Regions from separate parts of the Pseudomonas oryzihabitans genome, predicted to be linked through region 1. Evidence: predicted binding sites of a transcription regulator. Region 1 holds the regulator's gene; the other holds the start of a gene.

Evidence for each region. Region 1 encodes FliA, which starts transcription of late flagellar genes. Its sites were predicted from a motif close to CTAAAGTTTNNNNNNNNNNNGCCGNTAA; they were not measured.
Region 2: the regulator FliA is predicted to act here: its motif matches at 1,739-1,766, upstream of APT59_RS01600 (methyl-accepting chemotaxis protein).

Annotation. Positions count from the first base shown of each region.
Region 1 is NZ_CP013987.1:3,224,882-3,228,288, forward strand. Features, by position in the region: gene APT59_RS14660 (chemotaxis protein CheA) at 1-105, opposite strand, end outside; gene APT59_RS14665 (protein phosphatase CheZ) at 132-920, opposite strand; gene APT59_RS14670 (chemotaxis response regulator CheY) at 940-1,314, opposite strand; gene fliA (RNA polymerase sigma factor FliA) at 1,402-2,142, opposite strand; gene fleN (flagellar synthesis regulator FleN) at 2,139-2,969, opposite strand; gene flhF (flagellar biosynthesis protein FlhF) at 3,062-3,407, opposite strand, start outside.
Region 2 is NZ_CP013987.1:347,245-350,651, reverse strand. Features, by position in the region: gene APT59_RS01600 (methyl-accepting chemotaxis protein) at 1-1,628, opposite strand, end outside; gene APT59_RS01595 (LysR substrate-binding domain-containing protein) at 1,789-2,718, opposite strand; gene APT59_RS01590 (NorM family multidrug efflux MATE transporter) at 2,833-3,407, shown strand, end outside.

The DNA of each region.
Region 1 (3,407 bases):
CGGGCGGCTTTCCAGCTCGACCAATTGTTCGGACAACTGTTCGAGAATCTCGCCGGCCTCTACCAGGAAATCCTGGAGGATTTCTTCATCGGCGTCGAAGCTCATTCCTGCACTCCCCAAGAGGGTCTGGGTCAAAAGCCCAGACTGGATAGAAGATCGTCGACGTCGACCTGAGCGGCCACGACGTCTTCACGCTTATCGGCATGAATCTGCGGACCTTCACCCTTCATCGTCTTTTCTTTTCGATTCTGTTCGATCAGCGCGGTGTGATCGTGACTGAAGCCGGTATAGCGATCGACCTGACTGGCCATCATCACCAGCTTGACGAGGTCTTTCTCGATCTGCCCGACGAGATTGACGACCCGCTTGATCACCTGACCGGTGAGATCCTGGTAGTCCTGCGCGAGGAGAATGTCGTTGAGCTTGGCCGACAGCTGCTCGGCACTGCTCTCGCTGTGGCTGAGGAAGGCGTCGACGCGCTTGGCCAGTTCGCGGAATTCGTCCGCGCCCATTTCCCGGCGCATGAATTTCTTCCAGTCGGCATGCACGGCACGGGCCTCGTCGCCGAAGTTGCCTACCAGCGGTGCGCTCTCCTCCACCAGATCCATGGTCCGGTTGGCGGCGTTCTCGGTCATCTTCACCACGTAGGAGAGACGATCGGTGGCATCGCTGATCTGGGAGACCTCTTCGCCGGCCATGCCGCGCGGATCGATCTCGAAGTTGACGATGGCATTGTGCAGCTCGCGGGTCAGCTTGCCGACTTCCTGGTAAAGACCCCGGTCACGCAGTTGATTGAGCTCATTGATAACATGCACGGCCTGGGTGAAATCGCCGCTTTCCAGGCATTTCACCAGCTCTTGGGCGTGCTGTTTTAGATTCGACTCGAAGTCGCTGAAGCTGTTGGTGCCAAGCTGATCCATAACGTCCCCGCGGCTTTCTTCAGCCGTTCACCCGCTCGAAGATCTTGTCGATCTTTTCTTTCAGCACCTGGGCGGTGAAAGGCTTGACCACATAGCCATTCACGCCGGCCTGAGCGGCTTCGATGATCTGCTCACGCTTGGCCTCGGCGGTCACCATCAGCACCGGCAGGGTCTTCAGGCGCGCGTCGGCGCGGACCTGGCGCAGCAGGTCGATGCCGGTCATGCCAGGCATGTTCCAGTCGGTGACGAGAAAATCGAAGTTGCCGCTCTGCAGCATCGGCAGTGCGGTATTGCCGTCGTCTGCTTCGGCGGTATTGGTGAATCCCAGATCGCGCAGCAAATTCTTGATGATGCGTCTCATCGTGGAAAAATCGTCCACGATGAGGATTTTCATGTTCTTGTCCAAGTCGACCTCCGTCCTAATCCGCACACACGCCACAAGGCGCGTCTAAGCAATCGTAGTAGCCTGAGTACCAGCCGGTTAACGCGAACGCCATTCCGCCAGCCGCGCCCGCAGGCGTGCCGCGCATTGACTGTGAAGTTGGCAGACACGTGACTCGCTCACACCCAGCACCTCGCCGATTTCCTTGAGGTTGAGTTCCTCGTCGTAATACAGCGAGAGCACCAGACGTTCACGCTCCGGAAGATTGGCGATGGCCTCGGCCAGGGCCTTGCGGAAGCGCTCGTCTTCCAGACCGCGACCGGGCTCGAGTTCATGCGAACCACTCTCCTCGAGCCCATGCTCACCACCCTCCATGAGGTCGTCGAAGCTGAACAGGCGACTCCCCATGGTGTCGCCAAGGATGCCGTAGTACTCATCCAGACTCAATTTAAGTTCGGCCGCGACTTCGGAATCTTTAGCGTCACGACCAGTGCGCGCTTCCACTGCCCGAATGGCGTCGGTGACCATGCGCGTGTTGCGGTGCACCGAGCGCGGCGCCCAGTCGCCCTTGCGGACCTCATCGAGCATGGCACCGCGGATGCGGATGCCGGCGTAGGTCTCGAAGCTGGCGCCCTTGCCGGCGTCGTATTTGCGCGAGGCCTCCAGCAGACCGATCATGCCGGCCTGCATCAGATCTTCGACCTGTACGCTCGCCGGCAGGCGCGCCAGGAGATGGTAGGCGATGCGTTTCACCAACGGCGCGTAGCGGTTGATGAGCTGCTCCTGCTGGGTACGTTCCGAGGTTTTGCTGTACATGCGAAGCCCGCTGGATGCTGTCATGCGTGGGTACCGATGGCTGGTTGCACAAGGCGCTCGACAAAGAACTCGAGATGGCCGCGCGGATTGGCGGGCAGCGGCCAGCCATCGACTTTCTGAGCCACCGCACGAAAGGCCAGTGAGGCCTTGGCACGCGGAAAGGCTTCGTACACGGGGCGCTGTTTCTGTACCGCTTTGCGCACCGCTTCATCGAACGGAATGGCGCCCACGTATTGCAAGGCGACATCCAGGAATCTGTCGGTCACCTTGGTCAGCTTAGCAAAGAGATTGCGGCCTTCCTGGGGTGTCAGCGCCATATTCGCCAACACCCGGAAACGGGTGACGCCATGGTCGCGATTGAGCAGCTTGATCAGGGCGTAGGCATCGGTGATGGAGGTGGGCTCATCGCACACCACGACCAGGACTTCCTGGGCGGCGCGGACGAAGCTGACCACCTGGTCGCCGATGCCGGCAGCGGTATCGACGATGAGCACGTCGAGGTTCTCGCTGATGTCGCTGAAGGCCTGGATCAGACCGGCATGCTGGGCCGGCGTCAGATTGACCATCGCCTGGGTGCCCGAGGCTGCCGGGACGATGCGGATGCCGCCCGGCCCGTGCAGCAGCACGTCGCGCAGCTCACACTCGCCGGAAATGACGTCGGCCAGGGTGCGCTTGGGCGACAGCCCGAGCAGAACGTCGATGTTGGCAAGGCCCAGGTCGGCGTCGAGCAGCATGACGCGCCGCCCGATATCGGCCAGGGCCAAGGCCAGGTTGACCGACACATTGGTCTTGCCGACACCGCCTTTACCGCCCGTGACCGCTATGACTTGGACGGGATGCATGCTACCCATTGCCTGATACCTTTGATTGAAATCCGTCACACTTTAGACCAAGTGCATTTGGCGTGCCCAGGCATGCGATGCACCACTACCGTTCGTCGGCGCTAACCGGCGCGGCGGGCATTGCTCTGATACAGGCCGGCGAACATGCCGGCCATGGTTTCTTCGCTCGGCTCTTCGGACGCCTGCAGGCTCACAGCGCGGCTCACCAGCTGGTGGCTGCGAGCCGGATGCAGATCGTCCGGGATGCGCGGACCGTCGGCGATGTAGGCCACCGGCAGGCGCTGGCTGATGGCCAGGCCCAGGGCTTCGCCGAGGCTGGCGGCCTCGTCCAGCTTGGTCAGCACGCAGCCGCTCAGGCCGCAGCGCCGATAGCTGTGATAGGCCGCCTTGAGCACCTGGCTCTGGCTGGTGACACCCAGCACCAGGTAATTGCGAATCTTCAGCTGG
Region 2 (3,407 bases), 2.0 Mb from region 1:
ATCTCGCGGGTGGCCTCGCTGGTACGACCGGCCAGCTGGCGCACCTCGTCGGCGACCACGGCGAAGCCGCGGCCCTGCTCACCGGCCCGGGCGGCTTCGATGGCCGCGTTGAGCGCCAGCAGGTTGGTCTGCTCGGCGATCCCGCTGATGACGCCGATGATGCCGCCAATCTGCTGGGAGCGATTATCCAGCCCCTTGATGAGCTCGGCCGTGCTGGCCAGGGAGTCGGCGATCTGCTCCAGCGCGCCCGAGGCGCCCTGCATGGCCTGGGTGCCGGTGCGGGTCTGCTGGGCGTTCTCCTGCACCAGACGCTCGGTGCGCTGCATGCCGTCGGCGATGTTCTGGGCGGTGGCGCTGAATTCCTCCACGGCGCTGGCCATGCTGTCGATCTGGCTGGACTGCTCGGCGGAACGACGCAGGGTCTGGTCGGAGAGCTGGCTCAGTTGCTGGGAGCGATCGGTGACCGCGCGCGAGGAACCCCGTACCTGCTCGACGGTGGACGCCAGCGCATCGGCCATCTGGTTGAAGCTGTGGGCGAGCTCGCCGATTTCGTCGTTGCTGCGGGCGTCGACGCGTACGCTGAGCTGACCGCGACCCAGGGCCTGGGCGCGTTCCACCAGCTGTGCCAGCGGGCTGAGCTTGCGCCGCAGCAGCAGCACCGAAGCGGCCACGGCCAGTAGCAGGGCGATCAGGCTGCCGATGGCCAGGCGCAGGCCGACGGCGTGCACCGGAGCGTCCAGCTCGGCCTTGGGCAAGGTGGCGACCACGGTCCAGCCTTCGCCGGCGACCGCCGCGCTGACGCTGACGAAGTCCTCGTTGCCATCCTGCCAGCTGTGTTCATGCCGCTTGGGATCCTTCTTGAGTTCGGCCAGCAACTCGTCGGTCTTCTTGGCGTTGGCCGGGGCAACCAACCAGTTGCCCTGCTCGTCGAGCAGGGCCAGGGAGCCGGTCTCACCGATGCGCAGCTGGGTCAGTTGAGCCAGTTGCTGGGCCTGGGCGTCGGTGTAGTCGAACCCCACATAGAGCACGGCGATGATCTGGCCCTGGGCATCGCGCACCGGGCTGTACTGGGTCATGTAGGAGCGGCCGAACAGCTGAGCGCGACCGACATAGGTCTGGCCCTGGAGCAGGCCGGCGTAGCCGGGATGCTTGCGGTCCAGACGGGTGCCGATGGCGCGGCTGCCGTCCTGCTTCTTCAGCGAAGTGGTGATGCGGATGAAATCGTCACCATCACGGACGAAGATGGTGGCCGTACCGCCGGTAAGACGGGTGAAGTCATCGACCTGGGTGAAGTCGTTGTTCAGGGCTGCGCCCTTGTAGAGCAGCACCGGGGTGTCGGTGCCGGCGACGACGGTGCGGTCGCTGCTGCGGGAGAGGCCGCCATCGAAGCGGCGCTCGAACAGATTGGCGAGACGCTGGGTACTGACCTTGAGGGTGCCCAGGAAGGTCTGCTGCTGATCGGAGAGCAGCCGGGCCTCACTGCCCAGGTGCTTGCGCTGGGTGTCTTCGATGGACAGGCTGAGGGCGTGGAGGGCGAACAGGCAACTGCCGGCAATGACGACAACCAGTACCAGACTGAGGGCCAAGGCAAGTTGTCGGGCGATACTGCGACGTGGGGAAATGACCATAGAGTGCTCCAAAGCGCCTACATCCCTGTAGGGCAGTACAAAGTTGAGGGCAAGGGCTACATCAGAAACGAACCGCTCTATGACGGTCTTCTTAGCGATGAACAGGTAGTTTATCGGCTGTAGCGTTACGAACTAAAGCGAATGACAGATGTCTGGCGCCTTATTTGTGGCGAATGACCTCTGGAAGGCTCTGGGATGCCACTTCCTGCTGCAGGAAATCACCCAGCTGGCGAAAGCGCGCCTGCCCCCGCCGATTACGTGGCCAGACCAGGTAGTAGGCGTCGCCGCTGGCTACCGCTGCCGGCCAGGGCAGCGCGATGAGACCGGCCGCCACGTCCTCGGCGAGCATCACCAGATCGCCGATGGAGACTCCGTAGCCGCGCGCCGCAGCCGCCATGCCCAACTCCAGGGTATCGAACACCTGGCCGCCACTCAGGGGCACCACCTGGGCCAACCCCATGGCCTGCAGCCAGCGGCGCCAGTCGCGGCGGTCGAAAGTGGGATGCAGCAGTTCTTCCCGCTGCAGGCGCGCCACATCCCAGTCACCGCTACGGGCGGCGGTCGGCGAGCAGACCGGCACCAGCCACTCCTCGAACAGCGGTACCACCTCCCAGTCGGCCGGAAAGCGACCGTCGCCCAGCAGCACCGCACAGTCGAAGGGTTCATGGACGAAATCGACCCGGTCGCTGGCCATCCAGACGCTGGTGAGCTGGATGTCGAGTTGCGGACTGAGCTGGCGAAAGCGCGCCAGCCGGGCCAGCAACCAGCGCAACGACAGGGTGGTGGGTGCCTTAAGTCTCAGGGTGCCTTCGTCCACGGCCAGATTGCCGCACGCGCGCGCCAGGGCTTCGAAGCCTTCGCTCAGACCGGGCAACAGCAGCTTGCCGGCCTCGGTCAGCACCAGCTGGCGACCGGCACGCTCGAACAGGCGACAGCCAAAGGTTTCTTCCAGGGTTCGCACATGGCGGCTGACCGCGCTCTGGGTGAGCGACAACTCCCCGGCAGCCCGGGTGAAGGAGCCATGCCGCGCCGCAGCCTCGAAGGCGCGCAGGGCATACAGGGGCGGCAGGCGCGAGGCGTGTTCAGGCATGACTCAGACTCATGGATGGCATGGCTATTTTCCGATTGTGGGCGGCGCGGCAGGATCCAACAATGAGTTCTTGTCAAAGCCCGGCCGCTTGGCCATCTGTTCAGCGAGAGCCCCATGTCTCTGCCGCGTCACGAATTGCTCGCGCTATTGCGTCTCGCCCTGCCCTTGATCGGTGCCCAGCTGGCCTATGTCGCCATGGTCTTCACCGACACCCTGATGATGGGCCGCCTGGGGCCGGCGGCGCTGGCCGGCGGTGGCCTGGGGGCAGCGGTCTATTCTTTCGTTTCGGTGATCTGCGTGGGGGTGATCACTGCGGTGGCCAATCTGGCGGCCCTGCGCCGGGGGGCGGGGGATACCGAAGGGGTGGCGGCGGTCACCGCGGCGGGGATCTGGATCGCCGGGGTGCTGGCGCTGCTGGCCGGCACCCTGCTGTGGCACATCGAGCCGCTGCTGGCCCTGGCTGGCCAGCCGGAGGAAAGCCGCCAGGCCGCGGGGGTGTTCCTGCGCTGCCTGGCCTTCGCCCTGCCCGGCCACCTGCTGTTTATGACTCTGCGCGGCTTCACCAGCGCCCTGGAGCGCCCCGGACCGGTCCTGACCATCGTGCTGGGCGCGGCGGTGCTCAATGCCCTGCTCAATCTGGCCCTGCTGCACGGCTGGGGCGGCCTGCCGCAACCCGGGTTGCCAGGCGT